Regions from separate parts of the Saccharomonospora sp. genome, predicted to be linked through region 1. Evidence: riboswitches for the same ligand, from Rfam matches in the RefSeq annotation. Region 1 holds a riboswitch; the other holds the start of a gene.

Region 1 (4,270 bases):
GGCCACCACGGGAATTGCGGTGTAGAGGGGCCAGTTCGCGGCGAGGTCGGCGAGAACTGCCTCCACTGCGACCTCCTAGCCGATGTCGGCACACGGATTTCTCGCGGAACCTTTCAGCGCTGCTGTCCGATACTTCGCCGGAAAGGGGCAAGCGAGAGATGGGATCGGCGACCCGGACTCATTATGGTGGCCGAATGGCTGAAGCGCAGGCATCCCCTACACAGGTGACGAATCCGCAGTTCGCGACTGCCTTTCGCGGCTACGAGCAGGTGCAAGTGGACGAGCACGTCAAAAAGCTCACCGCAGAGCTGGCCAGTGCTACGCGGCACCGCGATGAGGCCACGGCGTCGGTCGCCGAGCTGACGAAGGCACTGAGTTACGCGCAGAAGGAACTCGCCGACACCAAGACCGCGCTGGCGCGCATGGTGGAGGATCCGGCAGGGCCCGCCGCCATGACCGAGCGGGTCAAAACCATGATGCAGCTCGCCGAGGAGGAGATCGCCGAGCTGAAGGCGAAGGCCGAGAGGGAGGCGGCCGACATGCGCGACGCCGCCGATGCCTACGCCGAGAAGACCAGGGCCAAGGCTCAGGCCGAGGCCGAGAAACTCGCGGCCGACGCCGCGAAGGAACGGGACCGCCTCGACGAGGAAGCGCGGCAGCGGCGTGAGAATCAGCGCGAGGCCGTCGAGAAGGAGCTCGCCGCGCAACGCGAGAGGACGGAGAACGAGACCGCGGAGCTGCAGCGGGTCACCAAGAAGAAGACCGACGCCATGATCGCCGAGGCCGAGAGCAGGTTCGCCGAAGCCAGGACACTGCGCAAGGAGGCCTACGAGTTCCGGGCCGCGGTGTTCGACGGACTCACCGCCAGTCAGTCGGTATTGCAGCAGGCCATCGAACGTTTGGGGGTCGATCCGACTCCGGCGCAGCTTGAGGAGCAGGACCGCCGCAGTGCCGCGCAAGCCTCCGCCGGCAGCGGCTCGACCGAGGGGGAGAAGCAGCCGGCGTGACCGGCGCCGATATTCGGTTGCCCCGCTGACCACTGTCGACGACAGCGGTCGACCGCGCGTACCGCGCTTGTGCCGGGAGTCAGCAGAGTCGGGGGAATCGGTTTCGCGGTCGCTCGACACTCTGATCGTCGACCACGCCCATTCCTCCGGCTCCGCACTCGACGAGTGGACCGCGGAGGAACTCGACACGACGTGGTCGGTCAATGTGCGTGTCACGTCGTTGCTCGTGCGGGCTTTCGCGGAGCAGTACCGAAGGGGTGGTTCGTTCCCCTCGGGTTGGCACTGGAACACACCGGCGGAGGCGGCGGCGGTGGTGTCGTTACTGCTCGGCGAGGATGCCTCGACCATCACCGGGAACGTCGTGGACGCCGAGGCCGGTTTCCGTCGTTGGTCGTTGTAACCGACGCGGGCGACACCGGGCGGCGACAGTGCTGGTGACGGTGCTTACGACACTGGCGTCGAGCTGCCGAAACGGTGGACACGGTGCACCATCGACGAGTGGACTCCAACGCCGCAGCAGGAAAGCCGCAGGTCGTCGATTTCCAGGTGTACGGCCTGGACGAGAAGTTCCACGGTCCTCGTTGGGTGGACTTCTTCGAAGGTCTACCGGGCACACCGCCGTGGGCGTTGTGGCTCGGCCACCGGGAACTGGACGCCGACGGTGGCGTGCGGGTGGGCACTTTGCCGAGGCAACGGTACGAGTCGGTGATGTGCCCGAACGGTAAGGACCCGTTGGCAGAAGTGGCGTTCAGCGGAGCGTTCGGAGTGGTCAACGTGACCCTGCCGGACAGCTCGGTGCCGAGGCCCGATGGGCTCATCCCCGCGCTCGTGGAACACGCCGAACAGCAGTCTCGCCGCTACTCCGATTGGCCCGTCGTCTGGTGGAGCATCGAGGGCGCGGAGGTGCGGGCGCGGGTGTGGCGCTTCGCCGGCGGGTGGGCCGCGTTCTCCACGGCGCTGGACGATGTCTACCTCGTCGCGGTGGGCACCGGGATGGAGCCGCAGAACCTGTCGTTCGAACCGGTGACCGATGGTTTCGTCTACGGAACCGACCTTTCGGCACCGCTCGATCTGGCTGAGCTCGGGAGGCAGAAGAGCGTCAGGCCCGAGGCGTGGCTGCTACCACCTCGACGTGACGGTTTCCACCCCGACCAACTGGCGTTCGTCCCGGACGAGTCGGAGGAACCGGACGAGGCAGGAGAACCGGAGGAGTCGGGGGCCTGAAGTGTTGCTCCGACCGGGCGACACCCTTGTTCTACGCGGTAGCGCCACTATCCTGAGTCGCGCTGGTGGTTCGCCCCGTCCGCCAGGCGGGGCGTCGTAAGAGGGAACCCGGTGGGAATCCGGGACTGCCCCGCAGCGGTGAGCGGGAACGAACGCCGTGACCGGTCAGATCGACCGGTGACACTCGCACTGGGCTTTACGGCCTGGGAAGCGACGGCCAGTAGGAATCCGGTACGCGCCGGACCTGCCCGCGAGTCCGAAGACCTGCCATCGGTGCGTACACCGCCGGTGTGCGCGACCTTCCGGATGTTCGAGGGAACTCCGGCGGACGGGAGAGGACGACGTGGCACGGTCATCGTCGTGCTGTTCGCCTGCGGGTTCCTTCGGCAGTTCTTCCGGTGACGCCGTCGAGCTCGCGAGGAGAGAGCCTTGGCCACCACGATCGGATCGACCGTACTCGGCTATCCCAGGATCGGACCGAACCGGGAACTCAAGCGCGCCCTGGAACGCTATTGGGCGTCGCGTGGCAGCGAAGCGGAGTTGAGGGAGACCGCCCGTTCCCTTCGCGCGGACACGTGGCGCACCCTGCGGGAGGCGGGACTGGACTCGGTTCCCGATTCGTTCTCCTTCTACGATCACGTGTTGGATACGGCCGTGACGTTCGGTGCCGTTCCGCAGCGTTACGCCGACCTCGGCCTGAACCCACTCGACACCTACTTCGCGATGGCGCGTGGCACCGATTCCGTGCCGCCACTGGAGATGACGAAGTGGTTCGACACCAACTACCACTATCTGGTGCCCGAGATCGGCCCGGACACTCGGTTCTCGGTGGCCGACCGTGCCGTGGTGGAGCGGTTCCACGAGGCCTTGGAACTGGGTGTGCGTACCCGGCCTGTGCTGGTCGGCCCGGTGACACTGCTGTTACTGTCCAAACCGGATCCGGATGCTCCCGAGGGATTCTCTCCTTTGGACAGCGTGGACAAACTGGTTCTGGCTTATGCCGAATTGTTGCGTGAACTGCGTCGTGCGGGCGTGGACTGGGTGCAGCTCGATGAACCCGCCTTCGCCGCTGACCGCACGCGACGCGAACTCGACGCGTTGCGCGACACTTACCACGCGTTGGGTTCGATCGGCGACCGGCCGAAGCTCTTCGTGCCCGGCTACTTCGGGGATCTCGGCGATGCGTTGGGGATCCTGGCCTCGGCGCCCATCGAGGCCGTCGGGGTCGACTTCGTGGCTGGAGACTCGCGAGTGGACGATCTTTCGGCGTTGACCGGCTTGCGGGACAAGACATTGGTGGCCGGTCTCGTCGACGGGCGCAATGTGTGGCGCACCGATCTCGACCGGGCTTTGACCACGGCCGCCACGCTGCTCGGTATGGCAGGCGACGTCGCCGTTGGCACGTCCTGTTCGTTGCTGCACGTGCCGTACGACGTGGCCGTCGAGACTCACCTGGATGCGCAGGTGAGGACGTGGTTGTCCTTCGCTCGCCAGAAGGTCGACGAGGTCGTTGTGCTCGGCCGTGCGCTGCGCGAGGGACGCGACGAGTTGGAAGGAGAACTCGTCGCCGCACGCCGAGCCGTCGCCGACCGCAACGGCGCCGACCGGGTGCGGGATGAGAGCGTCCGGCGACGGCTGGCCGAGCTGCGCCCGCAGGATGCGCGTCGCGCCGACTACGCCGTCCGGCAGCACGAACAACAGGAGCAACTGCGACTTCCCGCGCTGCCGACGACGACCATCGGTTCGTTCCCGCAGACCACGGAGGTGCGCAAAACCCGTGCGGCACTGCGTGCCGGCGAGATCGAACACTCCGAGTACGTCGGCAGGATGCGTGGTGAGATCGAACGTGTCGTCCGGTTGCAGGAGGAACTGGGGCTGGATGTGCTCGTGCACGGCGAACCCGAACGCAACGACATGGTGCAGTACTTCGCCGAGCATCTGGCCGGTTTCGTCAGCACCGAGCACGGTTGGGTGCAGTCGTACGGGTCTCGATGTGTGCGGCCACCGATCCTGTTCGGCGACGTGTCGCGGCCCGAGCC
Region 2 (4,270 bases), on a different contig from region 1:
GTGATCGCCGACTCGCTCTCGCCGATGGTGGACGCCTGCTTCTCCACCCCGGCCGAGGACATGACGTTCGCGATCGCGTGGCTCGGCGCGATCGGGTACACGTTGCAGCTGTACTTCGACTTCTCCGGGTACTCCGACATGGCCATCGGACTGGCCCGGATGCTGGGTTTCCGGCTGCCGGAGAACTTCGCGCGCCCGTACTCGTCGGTGACGGTGACGGAGTTCTGGCGACGTTGGCACATGTCGCTGTCGCGGTGGTTCCGCGACTACGTGTACATCCCGCTGGGCGGTAACCGGGGCGGTGCGGCGAAGACGTACCGCAACCTGTGGATCGTGTTCCTGTTGACGGGGTTCTGGCACGGCGCTGCGTGGACGTACGTGGTGTGGGGCGCCTATCACGGCATCCTGCTGGTCGTGGAACGCTCCACCGGTTGGAGCGCCTCCCCCAAGACCCCGGGCGCCGTCATCGGTCGTCGGGCGCTCACCCTGGTACTCGTGATCTTCGGGTGGGTGTTCTTCCGCGCACCCGACCTCGGCTACGCGTTCACGATGTTGGGCAACATGCTGCTGCCTGATTTCACCGGTCTGACCGAGGCGGTGGAGGCCGCGGTCACGAACCAGCGACTGGTGTTGCTGCTGGGCGCGATGGCGGTGTTCTTCCTGCCCGCCCATCCGGTCACGGGGCCGCTTCTGGAGTCGTCGCGCACCACCCCGGCCATGGTCCTGCGCGTCACGGTGATGACGATCGGCGCGCTCTACGCCGCGATCCTGGTGGCGACGGGAACGTTCAGCCCGTTCCTGTACTACCAGTTCTGAAAACCGCGGTTCCGCGGTCCGCGCGGACGCACTTGCGGCCCGTCGTGGCACGGACGAGGGCGAGTCGGCCTTCGCCCGACGCGACGGAGCTCGCCCAGGGTCTCGAGTGGAGGTCCACAACCGACGGAGCCCGGCGACGATCCGTTCCACCGTGGCGGGGTCGGTGGCCCGATGCCGTGGCGGCGTGGCCGGACGGGCACACAAACGCGGGTCCTCGGCAGTAAGCGGTGGTCGGGGCGACGAAGGACCACGTCGCTCGCGGAGTCATCCCCTTCGCGGGAACCCCGATCCCGGCCTGGGGGACGTTGATCGTCGCGAAGAGACGTGCCTGCCAGTGTAACCAAGGACGACCCGAGCTGTAACCGGCCTGACCCCAGAAAGCGCGCCGGAGTCGACGCCGCCGTCAACTCAACGTGTTCCGCATCCGCGCGGCGGCGTTCACGAGGTTGCGCAACGAGGGTTCGTCGAGTTGCACCCAGTCCACGCCCACACCGTGCAGTCCACGCAACAGCTCGGCGCAGTCCGGGATCAGTCTGTCCACAATGTTCACATACCGGAATCCGCCGGGGGCATCATGGTCTGGTTCGGATATAAGCAGCAGCGTCACCGGGCCGACCAACACCGGACGGGTGCGCACCCCGACTCCACGGCCTCGTGAAACCACTCCACCACGGCACGATCGGCCACCGAGAACCGGGTGTCCGGACCGATCTCGGGAACCAGGTAGTGGTTAGTTGGTGTTGAACCACTTCGTCAGCTCCAGCGGCGGCACGGACTCCGCGCCCCACGTCATCGCAGGTGTCGAGCGGGCTCAGCCCGAGGTCGGCGTAGCGCCGTGGGACGGCGCCGAATGTCACGGCCGTGTCCAGGACGTGGTCATAGCAGGAGAGCGTTTCGGGAATCGAGTCCAGACCGGCGTCCCGCAGGGTGCGCCACGTGTCCGTGCGCAGGGCACGGGCCGTCTCCCTCAACTCCGCTTCATCGCACCGCGACGCCCAATAGCGTTCCAGGACGCGTTTGAGTTGCCCCGATTCGGTCCGATCCTGGGATAACCGAGTACGGTCGTTCCGATCGTGGTGGCCAAGGCTCTCCCCTCGCGAGCTCGACGGCGTCACCGGACGGTTCCGAAAAAGCTCGCAGGCGAACAGCACGACGATGACCACGCCACGTCGTCCTCGCGCCGGAGTTTCCCTCGAACGTCCGGTAGGTCGCGCACACCGGCGGTGTGCGCACCGATGGCAGGTCTTCGGACTCGCGGGCGGACCGGCTCACGCCGGGTTTCCCTACCGGCCGTCGCTTCCCAGGCCGAAAGGCCCAGTGCGGGTGTCGCCGGTCGAGACGACCGGCCACGGCGTTCGTTCCCACTCACCGCTGCGGGGCAGTCCCGGATTCCCACCGGGTTCCCTCTTGCGACGCCCCGCCCGGAGACGGGCGAACCACCGGCGGCGACTCAGGATAGTGGCGCTGTCCGGCAGGACAAGGACGTCCGCCCAGCCGGAGCAGCCGGATCAGATGTGCCGTGTCACTCACGGCAGTGCACGGCCACCTCGGAGCTCGCCCTCATCAATCACCGTACCGGCCAGCAGCTCGGAACGTTCCCCGGCCCACGAGATGTACAGGTACTCACGAGCGCGAGAACCCGCCACGTAGACCAATCCTCGCTCCCTGGCCCATGCGACCTCACGTTCCGGCTCCTTAAGCTCCCGAACGCCCCGTGGAGGGAGCTCACGCTGCGAGACACCCACAATCGCGACAGCACGGTATTCGAGACCTTTAGCACGGTGCATCGTCATTACCCGGACGACCTCACCGAGAGCGTTCTCGTCCGTCCCTGCACCTACTTCAGCCGCGGGCACTCCTCCGGTGGACAAGGTATCCGCCAGATCAGCAACCCTTCGGTTCGACCGCGTTACGACGGCCATCTGCGACCAAGTCACCCCGTCCCGACGCCAGGACTGGAGCTTGTCGATCAGCGCCGAATGCTCCTGCCTCGAGCTGTCGAAACCGCGGGCCTCCGGGACAGGGCCTCGGAACGCCGAACGTGCCCCCGCCAGAGATTCGGTATCGCCTTCGAGGTCATCCACAGCGTGTCCGTAGGCCACCTTTAGCGACCAATCGAGGATCTCTCGGGAAGTCCGATAGTTCACGGTGAGCCGCCGAGACCGGCCTCTCGTTTCGATACCGTATCGCGACAGCACAATCGGCTTGCCGTAAATCCGCTGATGCGCATCACCCACGATGAACAGATCATCACTGTCGTGAGGCACCAATGCCCGAATCAACCTCCAGTGGGCAGGGTGCAGATCTTGTGCTTCATCCACGACGACATAGCGGTATTTGGGGAGGGCACCGCGGCGAATACCACTGTCGAAGACAGGCGCCTCGTGCGGGTTCAGTTGCGCGGCAATGGTCGCCGCCCTCGCAGCAGCCCGTGTGAAAGTGATCAGGTTCTGCGCATTGAGGAGCTGGGTGAACCGTTCGAATACCGCCCACAGGTCCGCTCGCTGAAGCCGAGAGATGCGCCTTCCCCTACCACTACGGGACACGGTGAGGTATTCGGCTCTTTCCTCAATACCTTGCGCGAGAACTACTTCGTTCCACTCGCTCTGTAAGAAAGAGATGTCCCACTCTTCGGCAGCCGCCGCACGAGCTGTCTCCCATGCTTGCAGCACACCGGGATCATCGTCTTTCCGCAGCGTCAGCCGGGCTCCGTCCCCGATCCGAAGGACCCGCTGCGCCAGCGAGTCGATGTTGACGACATCCACCCGTCGTCGCATCAATTCCGGCCCCGCCAGTTCAGTGAGCTGGGACTCGATGTTCTGCGCCAGGTTCCGAGTGAAGGTCGTGAACAACACCTTCGCGTCGCTCGCCTCCTCGTCAAGGCGCTGGGCAAGATGGCGAGCCCGATGGATGGCGGTCACGGTCTTGCCCGTGCCCGCTCCCCCGGTCACGCGATACGGCCCCTTCCAGCCGTTGTGGTAGGCGAGCCTGCGCTGCAACGGGTGCAACCAAATGCGCCAAGCCTTGAGATCCGACTCGAGCGCCGCTCGCAGTTCCTCGATACTGCCGTCCGTGAAGACGAGCCTGGACTGCGGACGGTCGAGCGCACCCAGCAGGTCACCGGTGTCGATGTTCGATTCGACCTCGGCGATGAGGTCGGCCCACACTTCGTCCACCCCACGACCGGCGGCAAGGTCCAAGACCGCATTGCCCTGCACGCCCGGCAACTCCTCAGCCACCGTAAGAAGCTGGTCCTCGTCAGTGATGGTCACCAAACGCTCGGCGATGTCGGTGTCGATACCGAATCGCCGAAGGTCACGAGCTCGGATGCCGCTGAGGACGGGAGTGCGCCGCGGCTGGGTGCTCGACACCGCGCTCGCCTGAGTGATCGCCTTGTTCAGCGCCGCGGCATCCACCACGTCGAGCGCGCCGGTCACTTCGTTCACCCCGAAGC

The links. Region 1 has a riboswitch for cobalamin ahead of metE (5-methyltetrahydropteroyltriglutamate--homocysteine S-methyltransferase). Riboswitches for the same ligand answer to the same signal wherever they lie in the genome.
Region 2: linked by a shared signal. The riboswitch ahead of M7H19_RS00470 (5-methyltetrahydropteroyltriglutamate--homocysteine S-methyltransferase) and the one ahead of metE (5-methyltetrahydropteroyltriglutamate--homocysteine S-methyltransferase) in region 1 are both predicted to bind cobalamin.

Annotation. Positions count from the first base shown of each region.
Region 1 is NZ_DAHVQP010000097.1:3,389-7,658, reverse strand. It holds gene M7H19_RS11485 (DUF445 family protein) at 1-66, opposite strand, end outside; gene M7H19_RS11480 (DivIVA domain-containing protein) at 195-1,007, shown strand; gene M7H19_RS11475 (hypothetical protein) at 1,075-1,407, shown strand; gene M7H19_RS11470 (hypothetical protein) at 1,506-2,231, shown strand; cobalamin riboswitch at 2,281-2,518, shown strand; gene metE (5-methyltetrahydropteroyltriglutamate--homocysteine S-methyltransferase) at 2,661-4,270, shown strand, end outside.
Region 2 is NZ_DAHVQP010000006.1:7,498-11,767, reverse strand. It holds partial or broken gene M7H19_RS00475 (MBOAT family O-acyltransferase) at 1-816, shown strand, start outside; partial or broken gene M7H19_RS00470 (5-methyltetrahydropteroyltriglutamate--homocysteine S-methyltransferase) at 1,271-1,900, opposite strand; cobalamin riboswitch at 2,036-2,272, opposite strand; gene M7H19_RS00465 (UvrD-helicase domain-containing protein) at 2,343-4,270, opposite strand, start outside.